DNA from 4 places in the Paenarthrobacter sp. R1 genome. Region 2 is predicted to be linked to each of the others. Evidence: riboswitches for the same ligand, from Rfam matches in the RefSeq annotation. Region 2 holds a riboswitch; each other region holds the start of a gene.
What was found. Region 2 has a riboswitch for cyclic di-AMP ahead of QN084_RS08970 (hypothetical protein). Riboswitches for the same ligand answer to the same signal wherever they lie in the genome.
Positions count from the first base shown of each region.

Region 1: linked by a shared signal. The riboswitch ahead of QN084_RS13255 (M23 family metallopeptidase) and the one ahead of QN084_RS08970 (hypothetical protein) in region 2 are both predicted to bind cyclic di-AMP.
Region 3: linked by a shared signal. The riboswitch ahead of QN084_RS13695 (NlpC/P60 family protein) and the one ahead of QN084_RS08970 (hypothetical protein) in region 2 are both predicted to bind cyclic di-AMP.
Region 4: linked by a shared signal. The riboswitch ahead of QN084_RS01095 (NlpC/P60 family protein) and the one ahead of QN084_RS08970 (hypothetical protein) in region 2 are both predicted to bind cyclic di-AMP.

Region 1 covers NZ_CP127115.1:2,721,384-2,726,109, forward strand. Annotated here, with positions in the region: gene resB (cytochrome c biogenesis protein ResB) at 1-800, shown strand, start outside; gene QN084_RS13250 (SURF1 family cytochrome oxidase biogenesis protein) at 790-1,647, shown strand; cyclic di-AMP (ydaO/yuaA leader) riboswitch at 2,080-2,253, shown strand; gene QN084_RS13255 (M23 family metallopeptidase) at 2,377-3,084, shown strand; gene QN084_RS13260 (TrkH family potassium uptake protein) at 3,122-4,552, opposite strand; gene QN084_RS13265 (vitamin K epoxide reductase family protein) at 4,711-4,726, opposite strand, start outside.
Region 2 covers NZ_CP127115.1:1,852,383-1,857,108, forward strand. Annotated here, with positions in the region: gene QN084_RS08950 (hypothetical protein) at 1-7, shown strand, start outside; gene QN084_RS08955 (alpha/beta fold hydrolase) at 26-820, shown strand; gene QN084_RS08960 (DUF6480 family protein) at 937-1,179, shown strand; gene QN084_RS08965 (ATP-dependent DNA ligase) at 1,187-2,254, opposite strand; cyclic di-AMP (ydaO/yuaA leader) riboswitch at 2,470-2,619, shown strand; gene QN084_RS08970 (hypothetical protein) at 2,622-3,905, shown strand; gene QN084_RS08975 (AEC family transporter) at 4,160-4,726, opposite strand, start outside.
Region 3 covers NZ_CP127115.1:2,807,773-2,812,498, reverse strand. Annotated here, with positions in the region: gene QN084_RS13700 (FAD-dependent monooxygenase) at 237-845, shown strand; gene QN084_RS13695 (NlpC/P60 family protein) at 992-1,777, opposite strand; cyclic di-AMP (ydaO/yuaA leader) riboswitch at 1,781-1,943, opposite strand; gene QN084_RS13690 (copper resistance CopC family protein) at 2,123-2,761, opposite strand; gene QN084_RS13685 (NCS2 family permease) at 2,875-4,317, shown strand; gene hutG (formimidoylglutamase) at 4,393-4,726, shown strand, end outside.
Region 4 covers NZ_CP127115.1:227,736-232,461, reverse strand. Annotated here, with positions in the region: gene QN084_RS01115 (F510_1955 family glycosylhydrolase) at 1-554, opposite strand, end outside; gene QN084_RS01110 (DUF305 domain-containing protein) at 655-1,296, opposite strand; gene QN084_RS01105 (hypothetical protein) at 1,442-1,912, opposite strand; gene QN084_RS01100 (heavy-metal-associated domain-containing protein) at 2,187-2,504, opposite strand; cyclic di-AMP (ydaO/yuaA leader) riboswitch at 2,744-2,941, shown strand; gene QN084_RS01095 (NlpC/P60 family protein) at 2,945-3,712, shown strand; gene QN084_RS01090 (heavy metal translocating P-type ATPase) at 3,790-4,726, opposite strand, start outside.

The DNA of each region.
Region 1 (4,726 bases), 870 kb from region 2:
TCACCGCCCAGCTGAGAACCAGGGATGCTCCCGGTGCAGCCCAGGAACCCCGGACGCTTAAGGTCAATGACCCTGTCTATTTCGGGGAGGTGGGCGTCTTTTTGGTCGGCAACGGCTACGCCCCGGTCATCACGGTCCGGGACGGCAATGGTGATACGGCATTCAGCGGACCGGTCGTGGGCATCCCGAACGATGGGGTTTACACATCAACGGTTGTCATCAAGGTTCCAGATGCCCGTCCGGCGCAACTGGGTTTCGTGGGATTCTTTCTGCCCTCCGCGATCAAAAATGATGAAGGGGTCGCCTACAGCTTCGACCCGGACCCGCTGAACCCCCAACTGAACCTGAACTCCTACTATGGGGATCTGGGCCTGGACACCGGCGCGCCGCAGAATGTCTACAACCTGGATGTGAAGGGATTGACCCAGCTCAACGGCCGGGAACTGCCCGCCAAGGGCATCACACTGGCTCCCGGTGGCACATACACGCTGCCCGAGGGCAAGGGAAGCATCAGCTTCGATGGCCTCAAACGCTACATTGGCGTGGACATCCGCAGCACCCCCGGACAGACCGGCGTTCTGATCTTCTCGTTGATGGCCGTCGCTGGCCTGCTGGCCTCGCTGTACGTGAACCGCCGCAGGGTCTGGGTCCGCGCCGGCACCCACGAGGACGGACGAACCATGGTCGAATACGGTCTGCTGGCCCGCGGCGAGGACCACCGCCTGGCCGCCGAAGCGGCGGCCATCCGCGCACTGCTGGTCGGGCAGTGGCAGATCCAGGAGGACCCCGGTGGCGTATAGGTTCCTGCTGTCCTGGCGTTGGGCCGGTTTCCTGATGATGGCAGCACTGTTCGCCGCCGCGTGCATTGGACTCGGGAACTGGCAGATGGAGCGTCGGAATCAGGCCGTGACCGAGATCCGCAGGGTCCAGGAGAACTATGACAAACCCCCCGTGCCGTTCAAGGACGCCAGTACATACTTCGCCGTTGCCGACCCTGAGGCGAAGTGGACGACTGTATCGGTGACGGGCTGGTACCTTGCGCAGGACCAGAGAATCGTCAGGAACCGGCCCAACAATTCCGCCGCCGGATACGAGGTTCTGGTCCCGTTCCGGTTGAGCTCCGGTGAGACGATCGCGATCAACAGAGGATGGCTGCCGATAGGCAATGACCGGCCCGGATACCCCGACGCGGTGCCCGGCCCACCGACCGGTGAGGTTGCAGCGGTCATCCGGATCAAGCCGTCCGAACCTGATCTCGGCCGTGACGCGCCCGAGGGCCAACTGGCCAGCATCGACCTGTCCCATTACGGGAGGCAACTGGATTACCCGCTCATGACGGGCAGCTACGGGGTGATGACCTCGGAGTCTCCACCACCGTCCGTGGCCCCCCAGCCACTCGCCGCACCCGCCGTCAAGGAAGGGTCGAACCTGTCCTATGCCCTGCAGTGGATCACCTTTGGAGTTCTGGCGTTCGTCGGCTTCGGATACATGGCACGGCAACAGGCCCGGATCGGGCGCGAGGAATCCGACATGCCGGAGAACACGGCGGACCCGGCTGAAGCCGTTCAGCAGCCCCGGGCTCCCTCCCGGCCCAGGCGCTCCGGCTCCGAAGAAGAAGACGCCCTTCTGGACTCCATGGGGCTCTAACCCCCCCCGCGCCCTGGACCGGTCGACAGTGACATCCAGGCTGTCACACCGACAGGCCCCTGGGCGTGGTTGTCCGGTTCTACCCTCTTCCGCAGAAACGAACCGCGTACTCGTGCGAGAACACCAGGATCCTTCAGCTGGTCCCGACGTGCTCCGCGGCACCGGGACCTCAATCACAAGGGCTCCGTGGTGGCAGGCCCCAGTACCGGAACCATCCCGAGGCGGGGTTCGTTGACACCATTGGCTGCACATCTGAGGACTGCCCAGATGTTGCTGTGTTCAGGACTGCCGGAAGCAGCACCCCGCCGGGTTCAAGCCCCCGGTGCCGCCCAACGCCGTGTCACGAAATTGTAACGATGACGCTTTGTAGCTACTATTAGTTCAGGTTTTTCTGTACTAAAACCCTTGATGCCGTACGCTCAGCCCCGCCGGCAGCATCAAACGACTATCCCTTTTCACGGCGGGGGTGGAGGACCCACAATCGGCAGCCAGCCTGCCTTGGGGTGAAGCCGCGACGCCGGTGGTCAGATGGCCACCGGGTCAGCGGCCGGGCATTTTCCTTGGCTCGAACCCGACAGCTAACTTCGCAGGCGAACGAAAGGATCCCCTTTGACTTCCTCATCCCCCCATGGCCGGCGCCGAAAACCAACCTCAGGTCCCTTCCCCCGCGCGGCTGCCCCGACGACATCCCGGACTAGGACTTCCCGGACTACGCAGCAGCACCGGGCGGTGCCGGCTGCCGGGCCGGGCGGGAGTCGGCGCAAACAGGTCACCGCTGCCGCCACGCTGAGCGTCGCCGCGATCCTGACGGCCTCACTCACCGCAGCCCACGCCGGCCCAGCCCCCACCGGAACCGGTCCGGCCGTGCAAGCCGCAGCGACAAAAGCTTCCATTGCACCGGTTCAGGCCTCTGCCGGGGCGTCCATCAGCTATGAACGGCCGGCTGTCACCACCGAGCAGGCGCCGGTGCCCGCGCCGGCCAAGGCCCAGGTTGCCGCCGCGGGCACGGCAGCGCCGAAGGCTGTCGCTGCCGCACCCGTTGCTTCCTCTGCCCGGCTCGGCGCGCCGCTGGCCAGCATGTCGGTCGCTTCGCCGTTCGGTATCCGCTCCAGCCCGATCAGCGGCTCCGGGGAGCTCCATACCGGTCTTGACCTCGTGGCAGCGTGTCAGACCGCAGTATTCGCTGCGGGCGCTGGAACGGTCGTGGAGGCCGGTTGGTCCGCTTATGGAGGCGGAAACAGGATTGTGGTGGACCACGGTAACGGCCTGAAGAGTACTTATAACCACTTGGCGTCCATCGAAACCGCTGTCGGGGCGACCGTGACCGCCGGCCAGCGGCTTGCAGCGGCCGGGACCACCGGAGCCTCCACCGGCTGCCACCTGCATTTCGAAGTACTCCTGAACGGTCAGACGGTAAATCCGCAAGGCTGGATCTGACCCGGATGGTGGCACCTCCCACCCTCCAGGGGCGGGGTCAGCCAATGATCGGTCGCTCTTCGGGGTAGTGGTACAGCTGGCTGCGTTGGCGCAGGGCCAGTGCAGCGGCCAGGGTGACGGTGCCAACGCGCCCTGCGAACATCAGAGCCGATAATACGTACACCCCGATTGGCGGCAGTTCGGCACTGAGGTTGGTGCTCAGTCCCACGGTGGCAAAGGCCGAGATCGTCTCGAACAGTACCCGGTCAAGGGAGGCCCCGCTGATCTGCAGGAGCAGAAAGGCGGCGACGGACACAATGGTGGCTCCTGCGACGATCACGGAGATCGCCACCCGCATGGTGCCCTGGGGAATGGTGCGGCCATAGACCTTCACGTCGGCATCGCCGCGGGCTTCGGCCACTATGGCCAGGAACATGACGGCGATGGTGGTCACCTTGATGCCGCCGGCTGTGGAGGCCGACCCGCCGCCGGCGAACATGAGCGCGTCGGTGAGGAGCATCGTGGTGGATTCCATCTGGTTCTGATCCACCAAGTTGAAACCGCCCGAGCGTGTCATGACAGAGGCAAAGAGCGAATGGATGACCTTCTCGCCGGCCTCCAAGGTACCGATGGTCCGAACGTTGTCCCACTCCATGACTGCCCACAGGACCGTACCTGCCGCGAGCAGGATGAGGGAGACCTGGATGGTTAGCTTGGTGTGGAGGTTCCACTTCTTCCAGTTCAGCCCGTTCTGCCGGAGGACCATGACTACCGGGAAGCCCAGGCTGCCGAGGAAAACGCCCAGCATCAGCGGGACCAAGATCCACAGGTCGGTTTCGTAAGGGACGATCCCGTCCGAATGGGGTGTGAACCCTGCGTTGTTGAAAGCTGAGATGGAGTAGAAGACGCCGTGCCACACGGCTTGCCAGAACGGCTCGCCCAGGACCACGAAGCGGGGGATCAGGGCGATGGCCAGCCCCGCTTCGATGACGACCGAGGTCACGATGACGATCCGCAGGAGCGTACCGACTTCACCGAACCTTCCGGCGTTGTTCATGGCTTCCTGGGCGATGAGCTTGCCGCGCACGCCCAGGCGCTTGCTGACCATGAGGGCCAACAGGGACGCGAGCGTCAGCGTGCCCAAACCCCCGACGAAAATGCCCACCAGGATGACCAGCTGCCCGAAGAAGGACCAGTGCGTGGCGGTGGATACTACTGTCAGTCCGGTGACGCAGACGCTGGAGACGGCCGTGAACATGGCCTGATGGAGGGGTGTTTGCTCACCGGTGGCGGAGGACGCCGGCAAGGACAGCAGGCCGGTGAAGAGCAGAATCACCACCACGAAGGCGCTGAAAGCCAACCGGGCAGGGGAGCTGTTGGCGATGTTGTCGATGAGGTCGCGCAGGCCGGTTAGGATCCCCGCTCCCTCGCGGTCCGGTGGGCCGGGCCTCCGGTTGGCGGTCCTGGGCTTTGGCTGGTTCCGGGCCATGGGCATTCCTCGATTGGCGGGGCGATGAAGGTTTGGGGCGGGGCCCGTTGACGCGGCTCTGGTGCACGTCAGAGGTTCCACGTCCGGCACGTCGGGCCGCCCGCGGAGCGAGCCATCCTTGCGGCAGCAGGACTTAGGCCGCGCTCCGGGGGCCCTTTTTAGAAACCGGAGGTG
Region 2 (4,726 bases):
GGAGTAGAACCGGGTGCGAGGACGATTGACACGCCGCACGCCCCTGCGCTCGGAAAACGTCGAAGCCGGCGGGCTTAAGGGTCGCATCCTTTGGACGAACGGAACCCCGCCACCCGGCTCGCAGCCATCGCCCGGCTCCCCGGACAGCCCCGTGTACATCCTGATTCACGGCATCGGCGTCTCACACCGTTACCTTGCGCGTCTCCACGCCGTTCTTGCCGCAGGTTCACCGACGTACTCGTTCGACCTGCCGGGTTTTGCGGGCACGCCCACACCGGACCACCAAGTCACGGCCGAGGAATACGGGGCCTTCATTGCGGAGACGCTGAAAGCGAAAGGCATTACCTCCTACGTGCTGGTGGGCCACTCCATGGGCGTCCAGTTCGCCATCGAGGCTGCGCTTCATGCACCGGAGCAGGCCTCGCACGTGGTTCTGATGGGTCCCGTGGTGGATTCGAAGCACAAGAACGTACGGCGGCAATCGCTGGCCCTCTTCCTGGATGGGCTCCTACGCGAAAGTCCGTCATCCAACTGGATCGTCGTCTCCGACTACTTCCTGTGCGGCCCCCGCTGGTACCTCACCGAGCTGCCCGTGATGATGGAGTACCCCACCGAGAAACGACTGGGCCTTGTTGGGAGCCCCGTGCTGATCCTGCGCGGCAGCCGCGACCACGTGGCAGGACCCGAATGGTCGCTGCGGCTCTCCCGAGCTGTTCCCCAAGGCAGGCTGGTGGAGATTCCGGGAGTGGGACACGTGGCCCAGCACATGAGGCCGAAGGCCGTTGCGGACGCCATCCGGAGCTTCGTCGCCGCAACGTAGGACCGTAGGCAGGCATAGCCTCACGACGGCGGCACGCCCCTTGTTGCGTTGGACGGGACACGGTTAGGCTGGCAGGGCAAGCCAAATAGTAAGTTTGCTTAGAAAGGGGTTTGACCATGACAAGCTATGACCCGGAAGACGATCCGCAGACCTTCGGAGTGTCCGGCGCGGCCGAGCCCGACAGCATCCACGAGGACCCGGACATGCGGCAGGACGAAGACCGCGATCCCGCCGCATCAGCGAACCCGGATCCGGACAACGGCAACGTCACAGGGCTTGAACCCGGCGGCGGAGTACCCCCGGGAGAAACGCCTCCAGCGGAAGACAGCATGAGCATGGACCAAGGGCACGAGGAATAGAACTCCCCTACTTCAGCTTGAGGATCTCGCCGAGGTTATAGTCGGCCGGCTCCTCCAGCTGTGAGTACGTGCAGCTTTCAGGAGTCCGGTCCGGCCGCCACCTGCGGAATTGCGTGGTGTGCCGGAACCGGTCTCCTTCCATGTAGTCGTACGCCACTTCGATCACCAGCTCGGGCCGCAGAGGAACAAAAGAAAAGTCCCTGCCGGCACTCCAGCGGCTTTGGGCCCCCGGCATCCTCGAACCAACCGCTGCTCCGGTTTCCTGGCTGGCCCACTCTCCCCAGGGATGGTCCGCGATCTCCACTTGGTACGGCTCCAACTCGGCCACCATCGCCTTCCGCTTCGCCATGGGGAAGGCGGCCACCACTCCAACGTGGTGGAGTTTGCCGGAATCGTCATAGAGCCCCAGCAGCATCGACCCCACGACGTCCGCCGTCTTGTGCCAACGGAAACCGGCCACCACGCAGTCCGCCGTCCGTTCATGCTTGGTCTTGAACATCACCCGCTTGTTCGGCTGGTAGGTGCCATCAAGCGGTTTGGACAGCACGCCGTCGAGCCCTGCTCCCTCAAGCTGCACGAACCATTCCTGTGCCCTCTCGAGGTCGGTGACCGCAGGCGTCACGTACACGGGCGGCTCGGCATCGGCGAGCGCCTTTTCCAGCGCAGCACGGCGCTCGGAGAACGGCCGGGCAGTGAGGTCTTCGTCGCCGAGGGCCAGGAGGTCGAACCCGACGAAGGAGGACGGCGTCTTCTCTGCAAGCATCCGGACGCGGCTGTCGGCGGGGTGGATGCGCTGCTGAAGTCCTTCGAAGTCGAGCCGGTTGCCGGAAATAAGGATGATCTCGCCATCCACCACGCATTTCTCCGGCAGGTTCTTCTTCAACGCCTCCACCAGCTCAGGGAAGTACCGGGTCATGGGTTTCTCGTTCCGGCTGCCCAGGATGACGTCATCCCCGTCCCTGAAGACGATGGTCCGGAACCCGTCCCATTTGGGTTCGTAGTGCCCAACCTCGGGAATGTTGGGCACGGATTTGGCGAGCATGGGCGAAACGGGTGGCATCACGGGTAGGTCCATAGCTCATGTCTACCGGCCGGTAGACGCCGAAAGCTAGTGCTCACCAGGGATATGTGGACGGTGCGTGGCGCGTCCGTCCGTCAGCGCGGGCGCTGCCGGCCCTCATGTACCGTCCGTTACATTAATGTGACTTTACTTCCCTGCTGCTGTAACTTCGTAGGGCGACCCGTATCTCCGCTGGGCCGCTTCCGGGCTGACGCCGAGCTCTGCCGCATCCCGGAATCCCGCCAGACCCGCGGCAGAGACGGGGGACCCAGAGTTCCCGGGCCTGTTCCCCGCAGGCCCTTGGGGTGAAGCCGCCACGTGCGGCCGGACGGCCTCGTCCGAACCCGACAGCTAACCTCGCAGGCGTTGAGAGGCAAACACCATGTCCCCAACCATGGATCAGCCGCGCCGTGCCCAAGGGGACGGCCAGCCCACCAAGCCAACCGGACGCCGTCGGGCCCAGCCCAGCGGTCCGGCCACCGAAATGGAAAGCACGAGGGCGGCACCCGCCACCGCAACCGACCCCGCCGCAGCGCCCATGACACGAGCACAGCGCCGGGCGATGGAACGCGAGCGCGCGGCCCAGGCAGTCGTGGCTCCGGAAGCTGCACCGAGTGCAGAGTCCGGCTCCGAATCCCCCACCGAAGAGCCGCGCACCGAAGCCATCCCGGTAGTTGCCGCTCCTCCGCGCTCGGAGTCCACTACGCCCGGACCGCCCACGGCCGCCATCCCCGTGGTGAAGGCCACGCCGGCGGAGCCTGCCACTGAGGCCGAGCCCGCGACTGCCGCTATTCCGGTGGTTTCGGCGCACGTTGCCGCCGAGGCCGGGACCGCCCAGCCCAAGACGCCGGCCCGGATCGCCGCTGACGCTACAGCCGCCGCCGGACTGGCCAGTCGCAAGACCGCCCGGGGCCAGCACGACGGCGCACGCCCTGCGGCAGGACGAGCCGCTGCAGGACGCAATGCTGCGAAGTCGGCCTTTGGTTCCTTTGCTTCCTCATCCTTCACCAAGGAACCCCACGCCGTCCTGACCAAGGCAGCGTCCGTGAAGACCATGAGCCAGCGCATGGCGGTGGTCGCCGGAGCACTGGGCCTGGTCCTCACGGTGGGAACGGTAAGCCAAGCCATGGACCTGCCGATCTTCGGCCAGGACACCCAAAACCAGGCCAGCGGCGCTAACAATTCCGGCGAAGGCCGGGCAACGGGCTCGGCCACTCCTGGCCCGACGCCGTCCTACTCCACCGCGTCCTCGACGTCGGCCGCTACGACGGATACCGGGCAGTCCGCAGTCGAAGCAGCCTCTCCGGCAGCGGCAGCACCGCCGTCGTCCACTCCGACGCCGCAGGTTTCGTTGGCCGAGCCCAAGTGGGTTCCGTCCAACGCCCCTTCGGCCGTGGTTCCGGTACCGGGCGTGACGTCGCCCGTTCCGAGTCAGCCGGCACCGCCGTCGGACAACATCACGGCGCCTTCGCCCAGCACGACGCCTTCAACGACGACGACGCCAACCACCACCCCAACGCCCACGCCGACGACGACGCAGACTTCCAAGCCGCGGCCCAGCGACTCCCCGAAGCCGGGCTCCGCCCCTAAGTCCAGCGCACCGACGGAGGCTCTGAGCTTGGACGTGGACGGCCTGCTCGACGCAGCCAAGGGGGTCCTCAAGTGAGCACCCGCATGCCCCGCACCACTACCCACATCGGCTGGCACGGCCGGTACTGCTGCAGCAGCCGGACGGCCACTTTCCGCCATCGGATGGGCCGCTGGAGCCACCAGCGGTTGCGCCGTTTCTGACGGGCGCCGCAAAAAAGCCAAGAAGGCAGGGACCCGGCAAGGGTTCCTGCCTTCTGTTCTGCCACCTGACTGTTCTGCCACCTGACTGTTCTGCCACCCGGCTCTTCCGCCCCCGGGTCACGTGATTCGCTACCCCAAGAGCCAGGCGACCACCAGCAAGGCCCCCACGCAGAGCAGTGTGGTCAGGAGGATGACGTCGCGCGCAACAACAGTGCCGCGGCCGTACGGGGAAGCGAAAAGGAACACATTCTGTGCCGTGGGAAGCGCACCCATGATGACCAACGCCAGGAGGTGCTGCCCTTCGAGCCCGAAGACGAACCGCCCCAGCGCCCAGACCACCAAGGGCATCCCCACGAGTTTCAGGAGCGTCGCCACCACGGTTTCCACCCGGCCGTCGCCCTTCTGCAGCGGAGCGCGGCCCGCCAAGGACATCCCGAAGGCGAGCAGCACCATGGGAACGGCAGCTCCGGCCAACATATCGATGGGCCGCTGGACCAGTTCCGGAACCTCCCACCGGGTCAACGCCACCACCACACCCAGCGCTGACGCGATGATCATGGGATTCCCCAACGGCTGCAGCACTACCCGCTTCCAGGGAATTTTCGCCCCTCCGGCCACACCAAGGATGGTGACATAGAAGGGCGCCAGGACCAGGAGTTGCACCAGCAGGACCGGGGCAACGTGCTGGGCCGTTCC
Region 3 (4,726 bases), 960 kb from region 2:
ACGGTCCGGGCTCGGTTTCAAGGCCCTCCCGGGACGCCCCGGGAAGAAGTAATAACACGCTGTCAGGAAGGCTACCCAACGCCCCAAAAGTTCTGTAGTGTTCGAGTCACCGAATGGCCGGGGAGAGTGTTCCAGAACACATACCGGCCATTTATTTGCGACCGTTTGGGGGAACCGGAAGCGTCCAATCCTGCCTTTGGGCACGTACGTCAAGGAGGAACCACGCAGTGTCACTCATGCCTGATTCCGCCACGGAGCGAACCACCACCGTGGTGATCGGAGCCGGACTCTCAGGCCTCGCCGTGGCCAGCGAACTCAGCCGCTACGGCGTGGGCTCGATCGTGGTGGACGGCTTCGGCCCACTGGCACAGACGGGTCCTTCCGTGCATACCGGCATGCTGCAACGCTGCGAGGTAGCCGATCCCGCTTCCATGCTGGAACGGAACCAGATCCTCCGCCACCTGCGGAACTACGCGGCCAGTCACCACCTGGATGTACGCAACACCACCAAGGCGGTCCGGCTGGACCTGCTCACGGCTGCAGAAACTCCCCTCGCATCCCCTCGTCAATGGGCCGTCCACACGGCGCACGGCATTCTCCTTGCCGACCACGTTGTAGTGACGCGTTGCGCGCAGAGCCAGCTACGCAAGATGCTGGCCGAGCTGGGGATTGCCGTTGGTCAGAACCTTGTGGCCGCCATGCGCGCGGTGGGCATGCATCTGGTGGGAGTGGGAGAACTCATCACTCCAACCCCCAAGGAAGTCCTCCGCCAGGCCAAGGCGGTGGGGCAGGCCATCTCTTCGAAGGTGGCACTTCCAGCAGCGCCCGGCCTCGCGATCGCCTAAGCCCGGCAACCCCCACAGCGGCACCAAGGCAGCCCGGAAACAGGGCTCTTGGAGCAGGGGCCTTAGACCAAAAGCCTTAAACCAAAAAACCGGCACCCCGGGAGGAGAAACCTCCGGGGTGCCGGCCTTTTTGTGAAGCGTGAAGCTTATGCGCCGGCGCGGACGTACGTGAGCGGGCCGGTTGCGGTCAGCCAGCTGATCGGGTGGATGCCGGTCTGGTTACCGTTGATGCCACCGGAGATGGCCTGGCCATTGCCGATGTAGATGGCAACGTGGCCGGACTGGACGATCATGTCACCGGGCTGGGGATCACTGACAACCTTGCCGTAGTTCATGAATTGCATGGGTGCAAGGTCGCCCACCGGGATACCTGCGGAGCCGAGGGCCTTTTCGACCATGGCGGTGCAGTCCTGCATGACACCGATCTGGGCGTAAGCCGAGGCAACCATTGCTGCGCTGACGCCGCCAACAGCGGGTGCCGGGGCAGGTGCTGCGGGAGCAGCAGCGGCAGGTGCGGAAGCAGCAACCGTGGCGGTAGCGGCGGGAGCAGCAGCCTTGGCTGCGGCCTTCTTGGGAGCCTCAACAACCGGAGCCGGCTTCTCGATGACCGGTGCTGCCACGGAAGCAACAGCGGGACGCTCGAAGTTGACGGTGGCCGTTGCTGCGGCAGTGACAACCTTGTTGGGGGTTTCGGCAACGGTTTCAGCAACCGTGGCGGGGCTGGAGTCCCGCTGGACCGGAGCCTGTGCCGGAGTTTCGGCAGCGTGCGCAGCAATGGAACCGGTCAGGACAAGACCCGAAGCTGCAGCGATGACGGCTGCCTGGCGGCCAGCGCCTGAAGCGTTGCTGGCAACTGCCTTGGAGATGGAGATGAACGGATTGGGGCGTACGCTGTCCGCCTTACGACGGCCGCGAAGAATGCGTGAAGACATGAAAGAGCCTCTCCCGATGCCTGCGAGGTTAGCTGTCGGATTCGGATGGGAGTCACCCGGCCACTATCCACCGCTGTTCAGCGGAAGCTTCGTGGCTTCACCCCAAGGCGCGCTCATTGGCGGCCTAAAATGGGTTCCCCGTCTCTGCCGTAGGTATGTCTGCGAACGGATTCCGACCTGCGGCAGAGCTAGGCAATCAGGCCGGAAGTGCGCCGAATGCGGATCGGGCACAGGTACTACCGTACGCGATGATCACGGCAAAGTCACATTTAAGTAACGAGAAGTGGGCGTCGAGCGTGTCGCAGTAACCGTTTCGAGATTTTCGCAGGTATGTAGAAAACCCCGTCATTCCGCGGATTTATCGCCCTCGGCATCATTGGAGGCAGCCAATTTCCGACGGGCTGTAACGGCCAGGAAAATAACGAGCGCAACAGCTAATGCAGCAAACGCCACGATGCTCCACGGGAACGGCTGGGAGGCGTCCGGAGCGGGTTCGCTGACGGGGGTTCCGGGGGCCGCAGTTCCTGCGCTCGGAACAGTGCCCGAACCTGCCTGGCCCGACGCGGACGGCGAGGCTCCCGCGGTGGCCCCCTCCGACGTCGTGCTTCCTGCTGTTGCCGTGAACGTAAAGGTGCCCTCGATGGGGTGCGAATCGGAGCTGACGACGCGCCAAACCACCGTGTACTGGCCCGCCGGAGCGCCGGGGCGCAGTTTTTGGACCGCCTGGTTGTCGATGATTTGCACGGCGCCGTCCGCCCAGTTCTCCCCGCCCGCGGTCACCGACATGCCCGAACCAATAGCCAGCGGCCGGTTATTGAACGTGACGGAGACCGATGCCGGAACTTCCGCAACCGTGGCTCCGCTGGCCGGACTCGTGGATTCTGCGGCGTCGTGCGCCGATGCCGGGGCGGCGCCGAAAAGCAGCGCCGAGGCGAAGGCGAGGGCAGCAACGACGGCGGCCAGGAGCGGGCGGATGGTGCGCATGGGGCGGTTTCTCCTAATGTTGGCTTCCTTACAGACTAGGCGAATCGTCAGGCCTCCCCGCACGGGCGGGCATAGGATTTGAGAGCACACTCACACGATCCCCGGAGACATCCATGCTTAAACAGGGTTCTGCAATCGACCGCTACTTCAAGATCTCCGAACGTGGATCCACGTATTCGCGGGAAATCCGTGGCGGCTTCGCGACCTTCTTTGCCATGAGCTACATCGTGGTCCTGAACCCCCTCATCCTGTCGGGGGCTGACTCGAGCGGGGCATCGCTGGGCTTCACGGCCGTCGCCGCCACCACGGCCTTCGTGGCAGGCATCCTGACCATCCTCATGGGTGCTTGGGCCAAGCATCCCTTTGCCGTAGCCACAGGTCTGGGCGTCAACGCGTTCGTGGCCGTCACCGTCGCCTCGCACCCGGGCCTGACATGGCCGGACATGATGGGCCTGGTGGTCCTCTCCGGCCTGACCATGCTGATCCTTGTCCTCACCGGGTTCCGGACCGCCGTCTTCAAGGCCGTCCCCGAGGCGCTCAAGACCGCGATCGTGGTGGGCATCGGTCTCTTCATTGCGCTGATCGGCCTGGTCAACGCCGGCTTCGTGCGCCGCATCCCCGACGCCGCCGGAACCACCGTTCCGCTGGGCCTGGGCGTGGACGGCAAACTCCTGGGCTGGCCGACGCTGGTGTTCGCGGTCGGCCTGGTCCTCACCATCGCGCTGGTGGTGCGCAAGGTACGCGGTGCCATCCTGATCGGCATCATCGTCTCCACCGCGCTGGCTGCGATCCTTGAATTCACCCTGCATATCGGCCCGAGCAACGACGGCACCACCATCAACCCCCGTGGCTGGTCGCTCGTGGCGCCCAAAGTGTCCGAGTGGGGCGCTCCGGACCTTTCCCTGATCGGCAAGGCCAACCCCTTTGGCGCCTTCGAACACCTTGGCTTCATCGGTGCCGCCCTGCTGGCCTTCGTGATCCTGCTCAGCATCTTCTTCGACGCCATGGGCACCATGGTGGGCCTGGCCAATGAGGCCGGAACCGTGGATGAGCACGGCAACATCCCCAATGTGGACCGCGTTCTCCAGGTTGATGCGCTCGGCGCGATTGTGGGTGGCGGAGCTTCGGTGTCCTCCAACCAGATCTTCGTCGAATCCGGCGCCGGCATTGGCGAAGGCGCCCGGACCGGCCTGGCCTCGATCGTCACCGGTGTCCTGTTCCTGGTGGCCATGTTCTTTACGCCGTTGATCAACCTGGTTCCCTTCGAAGCCGTTGCGCCCGCCCTTGTTGTGGTGGGCTTCATGATGGTTTCGCAGGTGGGCAAGATCGACTGGCAGGACTGGGGCGTCGGCATCCCGGCGTTCCTGACCATCGCCCTCATGCCGTTCACCTACTCGATCGCCAACGGCCTCGGCGCAGGCTTCATCTCCTACGTCCTGATCCGCACGTTCCAGGGCCGCGCCCGCGAGGTACACCCCTTGATGTGGGCTGTGGCTGCCGCATTCCTGCTGTTCTTCGGCATCGGCACCGTGGAGGAACTGCTCGGGGTGAAGTAACCTCATTCCGGTATTACAGACACTCCGGGCCCGGAACTGCTGGCATTGGCAGTCCGGGTCCGGTGTGCTTAAACCATGGAAACCAGCGCCCCCGCCGTAGACGTCACCCCCACCGCGTGGACCGGCCGCTTCGACGGCGACGGCCCCGAGCACCGCCGGTGGTGGCAAGCTGTGGCTCCCCACGCTGCCGGGACCGCCGCTGCCGGCGTGCGCTCCGCCGTCGTACTGGGCTTCTGCAGCGACGCAGGGGTTCGCCGCAACAAGGGGCGGGTGGGTGCTGCCGCGGCTCCGGCCGCGATCCGTGCGGCGCTTGGTCCGCTGGCGTTCCACCTGGACCGGGAGGTGTTCGACGCCGGTGACGTGGTGGTGGAGGGCGACCAGCTGGAGGACGGCCAGGCACGCGCCGGAC
Region 4 (4,726 bases), 1.6 Mb from region 2:
TCGCTGTACGGGTTCCCGGCCAGGACGGCCGGGGTGAAGCCGGCAGCGGCGGGCTTCCACGTCGTGCCGTCCGTGCTGGTCCGCATTGTTCCGTCAAAGCCGACGATTCCGGACTTGGTTGTCGTGAGCGCATGGAAGTCCGATTCCCGTTGCCGGGAGACCTGTTCCCAGGTCTTTCCCCCGTCCGTGCTCTTGATCAGACCTAGCGGATTGGGCATTGTCGAGTCTTTGCCGGGATGGCCGGAGGCGTAAAACACGCCCTGGTCCATGGCGGCCGTGAAACCCATCAGATCGTTTGTGGGTCCAATTTTGACACTCGTGTTTTTTGAGATGTCGAAGAGCCCCTCGTGGGTCGCCAGCAGTATCTGTCCGGTTTCGGAGTTCACGCTTAAACCGTGGACGTGGGAGCTGGGCAGGCCTGAGGCGGCGGGAGCGGGTGTGGCGCCCGGAGCGGCGGTTGCGCCCGGGGTGCATGCGGACAGCGTAAACAGCAGGGCGCTGGCCGCTGCGAGGGCAGCAACAGGCCGGTGACGGGGTGAAGAATGCAGGGGCACGGGAAACTCCAGGGGTGGGCCGGATGAACCGGGAAGAATGAAGGGGAGGTGCCGGCCCCCCGGGGGGGTGGGGAAGGGGCCGGCACCGGACTTATGCTGGCTACAGGGTGGCCAGCAGGTCTTTCATTTCCTGGATCTCGGCGTCCTGGGAGCTGACGATGTCCTCGCTGAGCTGGACCGCGTCCGCGTTCTTGCCGTTGGTGGTTTCAGTCTTGGCCATCATGACCGCGCCTTCGTGGTGGGCGATCATCTGGGTCAGGAACAGTTTGGCGGCTTCGGCGCTCTGGGCGGCCTCGAGTTTGGCCATGTCATCCTCGCCCATCATCCCCTCCATGCTGTGCGCAGAAGACATCTCGGTGGGCATCATCGTGGGCTGGCCCCAGCTTTGAAGCCAGCTGGTCATCTTTTCGATCTCCGGGCCTTGGGCTGCCTTGATCTTGGTGGCCAGGTCCGTCACAGCGGGGGGAAGGCCCGCTTTTTTGAGCATGATGTCGCTCATCGTTACTGCCTGGACATGGTGCGGCATCATCATCTGTGCGAACATCGTGTCCGCGTCATTGAACTCAGCCATAGCTGCTGCTGAAGTTGCCGGGGCGGAGTCCGATGACATCCCGGAGCTGCCGTGGTTCATGCCGGACATGCTGCCGGTCCCGGAACTGCCGGAGCCCGACCCGGCCGAGCAACCGGCAAGAGCGAGGGCTGCGGCGAGGGCGGCAGCAGAAATTGTCAGGGTCTTTTTCATGAAAATCAGGTCCTCAAAAGTATCAGCGGCGTCTGGGCGCCCTTGGTGATGGCATGCAGCGGCAAACCCGCGCCGGGCTCGGCTGTTTCATGCAGGTCATTGGCTGGACGGTGCGCCGGTGGAGAGCTCGGCGCAGAGGAGTGGTTTACGTCCGGCTGATACAGAGGTCACCGGGGGAGGGGCTGCCCGGTGAGTAGGAGTAGGTGCTGCTGAGAGCAGCGGCGGCACCAATAGCAGGCAGCTCATAGGGGGCTGTTCCCGGCATCGGGGCTGAGAGGGTGGTGTTTCCCGGGGCCAGGACGCAGGCACCGTCGCCGGCCGACATTTCCGGGCACGAACCTGCCGGGGCGCAGGTAGAAGAAGAGCCACCGGTGACCGCAGTCTCAATGGCGGCCGCGCCGGTGGTCGTCCCCGTTACATGCGAGTGGCCGGCCGGCATGGCCTGCAGCTGCAGCGTGGAGGGGCCTGCCGCTGTCATGCCAGGGCCTGGTGCCATGTGGTGGGCACCGGTCATGACGTGCATGCCGAAAATGCCGGCAATGATGGCCAGGGCCGCGGTCAGGAATCCTGCCCGCAGGAGGAAGGCGGTGAAGCGACCATAGGGTGTCGTAGTCACAACTTCCTCCTTTCCGTGCAGGTTCGATGTCATAAGGGTACCGGCAAGGGGGTGTTGTCCCTTCCGGTTACCGCCTTTTCAACGCGTCTGGATGGGATTTGGTTTCACTGTTTCCACCGGCTAGTGATGAACGGGGCGATCCGCGACGCCTGTTCAGGAGCGGATTCCGGCCGCCCGTGTGCCAGCGGGACCGGTGGCCCGTCCATTGCCCTCCTCCCGGGGTGCACAACGCCCCCGGGAGGAGGTCCGCAGTGGAAGTGTGGAAGTGCGGATGTTAGGTGCTGGCAAGGGTGTAGCCAGCGGAGGTGACAGCCTCCCGCACGGCTGCCTCATCGGCCCTGCCTCCCACCAGCAGGCGGGAGCGGCCGCCGGGGACGAGATCAACGGAGGCCGATTCCACACCATCAAGGGCAGCGACGGCCTTCTCAACAGTCTGCACGCAATGCCCGCAGGTCAGACCATCCAAAGCGAATTCAACGGCGCCGGTGCCTGCGGCTGTGGTGGGCTCAGAGGAGGCTTCGGTCGAGCAGCAGCTGCACCCCGATGCGGAGGAGGCCAGCGGCAGCTGGGTACGGTTTTCGGTTCCACACATGTCAGTTTCCATTCCTTGACGAAGGAGTAATGGGCGCTGGGGTTGAACGGCTGTGAGAGGCGGTGCGGTGCACTGCCGGGACATACCACTTCACGGACAACACCCATAGCTTACCCCTGGGGGGTATCTCCAACAAATGGGACACGTGTGACGTCGGACTCGCCGTTATTCAAATGTGACAAATGCTGCTTGTGTGAACTACGGTCTAAGCCGTGCCGGTTTCGCCGAATGCGGCACTCCCGAGTCGATTGCCTAACTCTGCCGCTGCCCGGGATCCGTTCGCAACTTTCGTCCGGCAGAGACGGGGAACCCAACAACGGCCTGCTTAAAGCGGGTCTTGGGGTGAAGCCGTGTCTGGTGCGTTTTGCGTACCGGCCCGGCCGGGTGTCTCCCATCCGAATCCGACAGCTAACCTCGCAGGCAGTGGGAGAGGCCCTTTCATGCCCATTCGCAAAGCTCACGGCCGCCGCCGTGCGGTCCCTGTCCAGACCAGCGCCCTCGCGGTACTGTCCAAATCCGTCGCTGCAAACGCCGGCGGTGTGGGCCGCCAGGCCGCTGTCATCGCGGCAGCGTCCGGCCTTGTCCTGACCAGCGGTATCGCCGAGCAGGCAGCCGCGGCCCCGACTCAGCGCGATGCGGAGCCGACCTCGAACCTGGAACTCACCAGCCAGGTACAGACTCCCCTCAGCGCGGACGCCACAGTCCAAATCTCCTTCGAGCGTCCTGCCGTGGAGACCACGCCTGCGCCCGTCGTAGCAGTAGCCAAGCCAGTCGTCGCTGAGGCGCCTGCAGCCCCTGCCGTCACCGCGCCGGCTGCACCTGCTAAGGCTAAGGCGCAGATCACCGTCACGCCTGCAGCGGCTCCTGTTGGGGCGCCGGCCGCCGGCGGCGTCAACGCCATCATGGTTTCCTCCGCCTATGCCCAGATCGGCATGATCCAGGACTGCACACGGCTGGTGGAAAACGCACTCAACGCTGCAGGGATCCCGGTCGGAGACCTCGGCCCGATGCAGTTCATGAACTACGGCACCGTTGTTGCCGATCCCCAGCCCGGCGACATGGTGATGCAACCCGGGCACGTGGGAATTTATGTTGGCAACGGCCAGGTCCTCAGCTCCGGCCTGAACGGCAAGAACGAAACCGCCGTCCACCCGCTGACCTGGATGACCTCCAAGGGCGCCGTCACCTTCGTCCGGGCCGGCAAGTAAAGCGCTGAGGGGCCTGTGAGTCACTGCCTTGGGGCGGTGACTCACAGGCCTTCAGCATCCCTTGCTGACACCGGGGACTACACCTTGTGACGCCGCCCGAAACGGCGCAGCCGCAGTGAGTTGCAGACCACCAGAACTGAACTGGCTGCCATCGCGGCCCCCGCAATCATCGGGTTGAGCAGCCCCAGGGCGGCGACCGGGATGCCGACGGCATTGTAGAAAAATGCCCAAAACAGGTTGGTCTTGATCGTCCCCAAGGTTCGACGGGACAGTTTGATGGCCTGCGCGACCTGGCCCAGGTCACTTCCCATGACCGTAAGATCCGCGGCAGCGATGGCGACATCCGTCCCGCTGCCCATGGCAATGCCAAGGTCGGCCTGGGCCAGCGCCGCCGCATCATTCACCCCGTCCCCGGCCATGGCAACAGTGGCCCCGCTGGCCTGCAGCCCGCGGATAGCCTCAACCTTGCCTTCGGGAAGCACGCCGGCGAGCACGTCTTCTGCGGGGATGCCCACTTGCGCTGCCACTGCCGAGGCAGCCGAGGCGTTGTCGCCGGTCAGCAGTATCGGCCTAAGTCCCAGCTCCTTGAGTTGCGCGATCGCGGCGGCAGAGCCGGGCTTGAGGGTGTCCTTCAGCGCAATGAGGCCTGTTGGCTCCCCGTCTACGCCGACCCAGATGACAGTCGCTCCGGACTGCTCCTGGGCGGACAGAGCTTCGTAGTGGTCCGGCGCCGGGTTAATACCGTTCTCCACCAGCCAGGCCGCCCGGCCGGCAACGACCGACCGGCCGTTGACGGTTCCTCGGACGCCCCCGCCGGGTGCACTGTAAAACCCTGCGACAGGCAGCAGAGGCGCCTTCTCAGTCGCTGCGCGTGCGATGGCATGAGCAATGGGGTGTTCGCTGGCAACCTCGACTGCTCCGGCCAAGGAAAGGATCTCTTCTTCGGTGGCCGAAGTAAAGGAGTGCACTCCGGAAACGGAGAGCTGGCCTGTGGTTACGGTGCCGGTCTTATCC